3 linked regions of the Xanthobacter dioxanivorans genome follow. The protein of the gene in region 2 interacts with the protein of the main gene of each other region in a pairwise test. Links are inferred from orthologs where the notes say so. Each region holds a gene or a part of one and is shown on either strand. Other genes may lie near its edges.

Region 1 (2,949 bases), 400 kb from region 2 along the record:
CTCGAGGAGCGCGAGAAGCGGGGCGTCAGCGACGTCTACCTGCTGCGGGTGGAGCAGCTCTACCCGTTCCCGCTCAAGACGCTGGTGCAGGAGCTCTCGCGCTTCAAGGGCGCCGAGGTGGTCTGGTGCCAGGAGGAGCCGAAGAACCAGGGGTCCTGGGCCTTCGTGCAGCCGTATCTCGACTGGGTGCTGGAGCAGGTGGGCGGGGCCGCGAAGCGCCCGCGCTATGCCGGCCGTCCGGCCTCCGCCGCGACCGCGACGGGCCTCATGTCCAAGCACATGGCCCAGCTCAAGGCGTTCCTCGAAGAAGCCCTGGGCTGAGGCCGCGCCGTGGCACATTTCATCCTGCGCCTGACCCCGCCGCGCCCGAGCTTCCCCCAGGATGCCAGCGCGGCGGAGATGGATGCCATGGCCGCCCACAGCGCCTTCTGGCAGAGCGAGGCCGATCGCGGCGTCGCCCTTGCCGTCGGGCCGGTGGTCGACCCTTCCGGCATCTGGGGCATGGCGCTTGTTGAAGTGGCGGACGAGGCCGCAGCGACCGGCCTCGCCGCAGACGATCCCGTCATCCGGGCGGACCTGGGCTTCTCCTATGCGGTGATGCCCATTCTGTCGCTCATCCAGGGCCGGGCGTCCCGCCTGTCCCGCGCCGATAGTTGAGGGAGGCCCCCGGAGGGGGCGAACGCAATGACCACCGAGATCCGCGTGCCCACCCTGGGCGAGTCCGTTACCGAGGCGACCATCGGCAAGTGGTTCAAGAAGCCGGGCGATGCCGTCAAGGCCGATGAGCCGCTGGTGGAGCTCGAGACCGACAAGGTGACCGTCGAGGTGCCCGCCCCGACCTCCGGCGTTCTCTCCGAGATCATCGCCAAGGACGGCGACACCGTGGGCGTCGGCGCCCTTCTGGGCTCCATCGGCGCCGGCTCCGGCGCGGCCGCCGCGGCTCCCGCCGCCGCTCCGGCTCCGGCCCCGGCGGCGCCTGCGCCCGCTCCGGCCCCCGCCGCGGCGCCCGCCGCTGCCGTTGCCACCGGCGCCAACGGCCCGGCCGTGGGCCGCATCGCCGCCGAGAGCGGCGTCAGCCCGGCGGATGTCGCCGGCTCCGGCAAGGACGGCCGCGTCACCAAGGGCGACATGCTGGCCGCCATCGCCGCCGGCGTGCCGTCCGCGCCGGCCCCCGCGCCGGTGGCGGTCCGCGCCCCTTCGGCGCCGACCGATGCCGCCCGCGAGGAGCGGGTGAAGATGACCAAGCTGCGCCAGACCATCGCGCGGCGCCTGAAGGATGCGCAGAACACCGCCGCCATGCTCACCACGTTCAACGACGTGGACATGAGCGCGGTGATGGCTCTGCGCAGCCAGTTCAAGGATGCGTTCGAGAAGAAGCACGGCACCAAGCTCGGCTTCATGGGCTTCTTCACCAAGGCGGTGATCGCGGCGCTGAAGGACATTCCGGCGGTGAACGCCGAGATCGACGGCACCGACCTCGTCTACAAGAACTACTACAACATCGGCATCGCGGTGGGCACCGAGAAGGGCCTGGTGGTGCCGGTGGTGCGCGACGCGGACCTGCTCTCGGTCGCGGAGATCGAGAAGGCCATCGCCGGCTTCGGCCGCAAGGCCCGCGACGGCAAGCTCGGCATCGAGGACATGCAGGGCGGCACCTTCACCATCACCAACGGCGGCATCTACGGCTCGCTGATGTCCACCCCGATCCTGAATGCGCCGCAGTCGGGCATCCTCGGCATGCACCGCATCGAGGAGCGGCCGATCGTGGTCAAGGGCCAGATCGTGGTGCGTCCCATGATGTATCTGGCGCTGTCCTACGACCACCGCATCGTCGACGGCCGCGAGGCCGTGACCTTCCTGGTGCGGGTGAAGGAGACCCTGGAGGATCCGGCGCGGCTCGTGCTGGATCTGTGAGGCTAGAATGACTCGGCTCAACTCCCGCCTGGAGGCAGAGGGGGCCGAATTTCTGGTGTTGGGGGCGTTACTGATTGAAGGCATCGCAGCCTACAAGACGTACGCCCGCATGCCAGGATATGACTTGGTGGCCGTCAATCCTGAGAAGGGGCTTTCTGTTCGTGTACAAGTAAAGAGCAGATGGGCATCCGACTTTGATGGCGGCTTCCTCGTGGGCAATTTCGACTGTGACTTCGTCGTATTTGTAGCTCTCAACAGAGGCTATCGTTACGGGAAGGCAAAGGGCGCATCGACTCCGGGCCACGGTAAGAAGCCTCCGGAATATTTTGTCTTTCCAGTCAATGTCGTAAGAGCTGCGATCTACGAAAAATCAAAGTGGGGAAAGGCGTTGCTGCGGTCCATTCCCGAGCTTGAAAGCTTTAGGGACAACTGGGGCCTGATCAAAGACCATCTCGCTTTTTCTCTCGCTGAACCATTGGAGAGCGCTTCGTGAGTACCTCTTACGATCTCACCATCATCGGCACCGGCCCCGGCGGCTATGTGTGTGCCATCCGCGCGGCGCAGCTGGGCCTGAAGGTGGCTGTTGTCGAGAAGCGCGCCACCCATGGCGGCACCTGCCTCAACGTGGGCTGCATCCCCTCCAAGGCGCTGCTCTATGCCTCCGAGCTGTTCGAGGAGGCGGGCCACAAGTTCGGCGAGATGGGCATCGGCGTCTCCAAGCCGACCCTCGACCTTCCGGCCATGCTCGGCTTCAAGGACCGCGGCGTGGACGGCAACGTCAAGGGCGTCGAGTTCCTGCTGAAGAAGAACAAGGTCGACGTGTATTTCGGCACGGCCAAGATCCTCGGCGCCGGCAAGGTGGAGGTCACCCTCAACGCCGACGGCAAGGTCGAGACGCTTGAGACGAAGAACATCGTCATCGCCACCGGCTCGGACGTGGCGCCGCTGCCGGGCGTCGCCATCGACGAGCAGCGCATCGTCTCGTCCACCGGCGCGCTGTCGCTGCCGAAGGTGCCGGGCAAGCTGGTGGTGGTG
Region 2 (3,045 bases):
ACGGCGTCGTAGCGCAGGAAGTCTGGCTTCCCGAGCAGGTCTGCATCCGGATTGGTGAAACTGTGCACCACGCCGCCGTACAAGGTCATCTGCCAGTCCACCTTGCCGGCGCGCAGCACGGCTTCGAACGCTGCACGGTCTTCGGGCGGGACACCGGGATCGTCGGCCCCGATCAGCGCGAGCACCTTGGCCTTGATCTGTCCCGCATCCTGTGGAGCGCTGACTTGCAGGCCGCTGTGGAAGCCCACGGCGGCCTTGATGTCGGCACCGGCGAGGGCCAGTTCATAGGCTAGGGTTCCTCCGTAGCAGAAGCCGATGGCCGCGACGCGCGACGCATCCACCTCCCTGCGCCTCAGGAGCGCCTCGAGCGCCTTTCGGGTGCGGGCGCGGACCCTGGCGATATCGCCACGCAAGGCCGTCAGCACCGGCATCATGGTCCCAAGGTCGGGGAAGACCTTCTGGTCGCCGTGCAGGTCGCAGGCCAGGGCCACGTAGCCGAATTCCGAGACGATCCGTTCCGCCCGCGCCTTGGCATGTGCGCCGAGCCCGAAGGCTTCGGGAAACACCAGCACCGCGGGTCGTGGGGTCGTGGCCGTCTCGTCCCATGCGAGATGGCCGATCATGGAGAGGCCGTCGGCCTCGTAGCACAGCTCTTCGGTCTTCATGAACGTCCTTTTCCTGTCTTCTGCTTCACGCGCGGCGCCTCGGGTCCCGCACCCGCCGAGGCGGCGCGGCCTTGATTTTTACAACAGCCCGCTTCAGGGCGGCGGCAGATCCGTGCAGGCCCCCAGCGCGACTTCCGCCGCCATGCCGATGCTTTCTCCGAGCGTTGGATGGGGATGGATGGTCTTGCCGATGTCCACCGCGTCGGCGCCCATCTCGATGGCGAGGCAGATCTCGCCGATCAGGTCGCCAGCGGACGGCCCCACGATCGCCCCGCCGACCACGCGGCCCGTGTCCGCGGACAGGACCAGCTTGGTAACGCCGTGGTCAGCGCCGTTCGCGACGGCCCGGCCAGACGCCGCCCACGGGAAGCGGGCCACCTTAACGGCGATACCCTGCGCCCTGGCTTCGGCCTCGGTCAGCCCCACCCACGCGATCTCGGGGGCGGTGTAGGCGACCGACGGGATCACCTTCGCATCGAAGCCGGTCTTGTGGCCGGCGGCCGACTCCGCCGCCACGTGGCCCTGATGCACGGCCTTGTGGGCGAGCATGGGCTGCCCCACGATATCGCCGATGGCGAAGATGTGCGCAACCTTCGTGCGCATCTGATCGTCGACGGGAATGAAGCTGCGATCGTGGGCAAGGCCCGCCGCTTCAAGCTTCAGCGTCGACCCGGCGGGCCGGCGTCCCACGGCCTGAAGGACGAGGTCGTAGGTGGCCGGTCCTGCATCCTTGCCATCGAACACGACGTGGAGCCCGTCCGCGCCCGCCTCGATCGAGACGAGCCTCGTCGATGTCATGATCCGGCCGAAGCGGTGCTTGTTCTGGCCCATCCAGAGCTTCTCAAGGTCGCGGTCCACGCCTGCGAGGAGGCCATCGAACTGCTCGACCACGTCGATCACGCTGCCGAGGGCGGAATAGACCGTTGCCATTTCGAGGCCGATGATACCGCCGCCGATGACAAGCATCCGCTTCGGCACGAAAGGCAGATCGAGGGCGCCGGTCGAGTCGACGATGCGCGGGTCCTGCGGCAGGAAGGGCAGGTGAACGGGCTCCGAGCCGGCCGCGATGATGCAGGAGCGAAAGGCGATGCGATCGCTCCCGCCCCCCTCCAGGGCGACATCGAGGTGATGGGTGTCGGTGAAGGTGGCGGTGCCGCGGATGACCGTGACCTTGCGGGTCTTCGCCATGAAGGCGAGGCCGCTTGTCAGCTTGTTCACCACACCCGCCTTGAACGCGCGCAGGCGGTCGAGGTCCACCAGCGGCGTGCCGAAGCTGATGCCGTGGGCAGAGAGGCGCTCGGCCTCCTCCTTCACGGCAGCCACGTGCAGGAGCGCCTTGGAGGGGATGCAGCCCACATTGAGGCAGACCCCGCCGAGGGTGGCCTCGCGCTCGACGAGGGCGACCCTGAGCCCCAGGTCGGCGGCGCGGAAGGCGGCGGAATATCCGCCGGGGCCGCCGCCGATGACGACGAGGTCAATGGCGTCTTCGGGAACGGCAGTGGCGGCTGTGGCCGAAGCGGCGGGCGGCTGGGCGGCGGGGGCCTTGCCGGCATAGGCGGGCACACCGACCGGCATTGCGGCGCCCGCGCCTTCAACCTCGATGCGGGCGAGGAGCGTGCCCTCGCTGACGGGATCGCCGACGCCGATGGCCAGCTCCACGATGGTGCCCGCCAAAGGTGAGGGGATGTCCATGGTCGCCTTCTCAGACTCGACCGCGGCGATGGGAGTTTCCGCATCGATCCGGTCGCCTGGCTTCACGAAGATTTCGATGACCGGCACCTGCTTGAAGTCGCCGATGTCGGGAACATGGATGTCCTTGATGCTCATGGCGCGCCATCTTCCGGTACGTTCTCGCGGCAGCCGCTTTCGGCGCGCTCGAATGACATGCGTTGAAACAAGGGCTTGAAGCGATCGCGCCCGGCTCGGCCCGAAGGCCTAGAGCACCGCCCGGCGAAAGTCGGCGAGCAGGGCGGCCACATGGCCGAGGAAGCGCGCCGCTGCGACCCCGTCCACCACCCGGTGATCCCAGGACAGGCTGATCGGCATGATCAGGCGTGGCTCGAAGGCGGAACCGCGCCAGACCGCCCCGGTGGACGAGCGACCGGCGCCGAGGATCGCCACCTCCGGCGCATTGATGATGGGCGTGAAGCCGTCCCCACCGACGCCGCCCAGGGAGGAGACGGTGAAGGTGCCGCCCTGCATGTCCGTTCCCGGCAGGCGGCCCTCGCGGGCCTTTCCGGCCATCTCCCCCATCTCGGTCGCGATCTCGAGGACGCCCTTTCTGTCGGCATCACGGATCACCGGCACCACGAGGCCGTTGGGTGTGTCGGCGGCGAAGCCCACATGGACGTACTTCTTGAAGATCAGGTCCTCGCCGTCG
Region 3 (3,245 bases), 5.3 Mb from region 2 along the record:
TCAGATCGCAGCCATGCTGTTCCTGATGATCCAGGCGGTGATGTTCTTCACCGCCATCCTGTTCCTGCTGCTCTCGCCTTTGGCCCGCGACGCCATGGCGCTGATGCCCTGGGTGGTGGCCAGCACCGTCGCGGTCTCCCTGCCGCTCTCCTGGTGGCTGGCACCGCGGCTGCGCGCCCGCACCTGGCGCCGGGAAGGCACCATGGAATTGCTGAAGTGAATGGCTGAAGTGATCCGCCGACCCCGGTGGACCCGGGATCGGGCGCGCATCGCGCAGGATTGAGTCGCGGACCGGGGCTCGCGGAACACGACCCGAAAAGAGGCGCCCTCGCAATCGCCGTCATTGAGTGCCACTTTGTTCTCAACAGAGAATCAGGCCTTGCGAGTGAACCCTTGAACGAGTTGCCCGATCCGCGCCGGCGCGGCCCAGCCGCGCCCGAGCTTCCCGGCCTGCGCCCCGGCGGCATCGCCGCGCGGGCGCGCGCCGCCATGGCGCCGGCCGCGCCCGAAGCCTCCTACCTCGCCGGCCTCAATCCCGAGCAGCGCGAGGCGGTGGAGACGCTGGACGGGCCGCTCCTGGTGCTCGCCGGCGCCGGCACCGGCAAGACCCGCGTGCTCACCGCCCGCGTCGCCCACATCCTGTCGCAGGGCCGCGCCTATCCCTCGCAGATCCTGGTGGTGACCTTCACCAACAAGGCCGCGCGGGAGATGAAGGACCGCATCCACGCCATGGTGGGCGACCAGATCGAGGGCATGCCCTGGCTCGGCACCTTCCACTCCATCGGCGTGCGGATCCTGCGGCGCCACCACGAGCTGGTGGGGCTGAAGAGCGGCTTCACCATCCTCGACACCGACGACCAGATCCGCCTGCTGAAGCAGCTCTTGGCCGCCGAGAACATCGACGAGAAGCGCTGGCCGGCGCGGCTTCTGGCCTCCACCATCGACGGCTGGAAGAACCGCGGTCTGTCGCCGAAGGACGTGCCGCCGGGCGAGGGCGCGGTGTTCGCCAACGGCAAGGGCGGGATGCTCTACGCCGCCTACCAGGCGCGGCTGAAGGCGCTGAACGCGGTGGACTTCGGCGACCTGCTGCTGGAGGGCATCCGCCTGTTCCGCGAGAACCCGGACGTGCTCGCCGAATATCACAGGCGCTTCAAGTTCCTGCTGGTGGACGAGTATCAGGACACCAACGTCGCCCAGTATCTGTGGCTGCGCCTGCTGGCTCAGGGCTCGAAGAATGTCTGCTGCGTCGGCGACGACGACCAGTCCATCTATGGCTGGCGCGGCGCGGAGGTGGACAACATCCTCAGGTTCGAGAGCGACTTCCCCGGCGCCAAGGTGATCCGGCTGGAGCGCAACTACCGCTCCACCGGCCATATCCTCGCCTCCGCCGCCCACCTCATCGCCCACAATGAGGGCCGGCTCGGCAAGACCCTGTTCTCGGAGGGCGAGGCGGGCGAGCAGGTCACCGTCACCGGGGCGTGGGATTCCGGCGAGGAGGCCCGCGCCGTCGGCGAGGAGATCGAGGCGCTGCAGCGCGCCGGGCATCGCCTGTCGGAGATCGCCATCCTCGTGCGCGCCTCCTTCCAGATGCGCGAGTTCGAAGACCGGTTCGTCACGCTCGGCCTGCCCTACCGGGTCATCGGCGGCCCGCGCTTCTACGAGCGGGCGGAAATCCGCGATGCGCTGGCCTATCTGCGCTGCGTGAACTCCCCCGCCGACGACCTCGCCTTCGAGCGCATCGTCAACGTGCCCAAGCGCGGGATCGGCGATGCCACGGTGAAGCAGATCCACGATGTCGCCCGTGCCGCCGGCGTGCCCTTGCAGGAGGCCGCGCGCGCACTCACGCAGAGCGAGGAATTGAAGCCCAAGGTGCGCGGCACCATGCGCGGCCTGATCGACGCGTTCGAGCGCTGGCGCGAGCAGGCGCGCGTCATGTCCCATACCGAGCTCGCCGAGATCGTGCTGGACGAGAGCGGCTACACCGAGATGTGGCAGAAGGACCGCTCCGCCGAGGCCGCAGGAAGGCTGGAGAATCTCAAGGAGCTGGTGCGCTCCATGGAGCCATTCGAGAACCTCTCCGGCTTCCTGGAGCACATCTCCCTGGTCATGGACACCGACAACGGCGCCGGCGAGGACGCGGTGCAGGTGATGACCCTGCACTCCGCCAAGGGGCTGGAGTTCGACACCGTGTTCCTGCCCGGCTGGGAGGAGGGCCTGTTCCCGCACCAGCGGGCGCTGGACGAGCAGGGCAAGGCCGGGCTGGAGGAAGAGCGGCGGCTCGCCTATGTGGGAATCACCCGGGCCCGCGCCTCGGCGCGCATCTATTTCGCCTCCAACCGGCGCATCCACGGCATGTGGAATTCCACCGTGCCGTCCCGCTTCCTCGACGAGCTGCCCGACGCCCATGTGCGGGTGGAGGAGAGCCGCGGCGGCGCGGGTTGGGGCGGGTCGAGCTATGGCGGCGGCAGCTACGGCGGCAGCCGGTTCGACCGGGCGGAGCCGTTTGCCGGCTCGTCCTACTCAACGCCAGGCTGGCAGCGGGCGCAGAACCAGCGCAGCAGCGGCGGCGGCTCCCGCGGCGGATTCTCGCAGGGCGCCGGCGCGCGCTACGACGCAGGCGCCTCCAGCCGGCGCGGGCCCATGGTGATCGAGGGCACGCTCGTCGCCACCTCGGCCGGCGCGCCCTCCGCCTTCAGCACCGGCGAGCGGGTGTTCCACATCAAGTTCGGCTATGGCGAGGTGGTCGGCATCGACGGCAACAAGCTCACCGTCCAGTTCGACAAGGCCGGCGAGAAGCGGGTGCTGGAGACCTACCTGGAAAAGGTGTGATCTGGAGAAGGTGTGATCTGGAGAAGGTGTGATCTGGAGAAGGTGGGAGGGGCGGCTGCCGCCCCCGCCCGCCCGCCCCGCCCGCCTCAGTGCTTGAGGCCGGCCACCGTGTATTCCCCGGCCGCGACCCGCTCGGCGAGGCGGGTGACGAAGGTGGCGCTGGCCTCTTCCCCATAGGTCGCGACAAGGCTGCGCAGGGCGGTGAACAATGCCGCCTGGATCAGGCAGTCCTCCTCGAGCCCCTCGCGCACCGCTTCCACCCAGGCGTCGTTCAGGCAGGTGAGCGCCACATGACGATCGTCGGCGGCCATGTCCGCGATTTCAGGCAGATCGATGGAAAGGGTCGGCAGAGTGGACACGTGGTGGGCCTCCGCATCGCAGGACGGCGGTGCAGGGCTTCTCTAGCATGCTTCGCC

The links.
Region 1: the proteins of lpdA (region 2) and odhB interact in binary tests that used the Escherichia coli proteins (3 or more experiments, as listed by UniProt). The link is inferred for Xanthobacter dioxanivorans from one-to-one orthologs.
Region 3: the proteins of lpdA (region 2) and EZH22_RS26430 interact in binary tests that used the Escherichia coli proteins (3 or more experiments, as listed by UniProt). The link is inferred for Xanthobacter dioxanivorans from one-to-one orthologs.

What each region holds. Positions count from the first base shown.
Region 1 is NZ_CP063362.1:812,873-815,821, reverse strand. Bases 1-2,799 are described here. They hold odhB (2-oxoglutarate dehydrogenase complex dihydrolipoyllysine-residue succinyltransferase), read left to right. Parts: upstream 1-684; coding sequence 685-1,914; downstream 1,915-2,799. Other genes in these bases: lpdA (dihydrolipoyl dehydrogenase), read left to right, coding at 2,404-2,799; EZH22_RS03865 (hypothetical protein), read left to right, coding at 1,922-2,407; EZH22_RS03875 (YciI family protein), read left to right, coding at 331-657; EZH22_RS03880 (2-oxoglutarate dehydrogenase E1 component), read left to right, coding at 1-321. Outside these bases: more of lpdA, read left to right, coding at 2,800-2,949. UniProt on the Escherichia coli protein: E2 component of the 2-oxoglutarate dehydrogenase (OGDH) complex which catalyzes the second step in the conversion of 2-oxoglutarate to succinyl-CoA and CO(2).
Region 2 is NZ_CP063362.1:417,640-420,684, reverse strand. The notes cover bases 126-3,020. They hold lpdA (dihydrolipoyl dehydrogenase), read right to left. Parts: upstream 2,493-3,020; coding sequence 759-2,492; downstream 126-758. Other genes in these bases: EZH22_RS02010 (2-oxo acid dehydrogenase subunit E2), read right to left, coding at 2,601-3,020; EZH22_RS02020 (dienelactone hydrolase family protein), read right to left, coding at 126-665. Also shown: more of EZH22_RS02020, read right to left, coding at 1-125; more of EZH22_RS02010, read right to left, coding at 3,021-3,045. UniProt on the Escherichia coli protein: Lipoamide dehydrogenase is a component of the glycine cleavage system as well as of the alpha-ketoacid dehydrogenase complexes.
Region 3 is NZ_CP063362.1:5,677,362-5,680,606, forward strand. The notes cover bases 21-3,115. They hold EZH22_RS26430 (ATP-dependent helicase), read left to right. Parts: upstream 21-402; coding sequence 403-2,829; downstream 2,830-3,115. Other genes in these bases: EZH22_RS26425 (hypothetical protein), read left to right, coding at 21-220; EZH22_RS26435 (hypothetical protein), read right to left, coding at 2,916-3,115. Outside these bases: more of EZH22_RS26425, read left to right, coding at 1-20; more of EZH22_RS26435, read right to left, coding at 3,116-3,188. UniProt on the Escherichia coli protein: A helicase with DNA-dependent ATPase activity. Unwinds DNA duplexes with 3'-5' polarity. Translocates on single-stranded DNA with 3'-5' polarity. Initiates unwinding more efficiently from a nicked substrate than double-stranded DNA.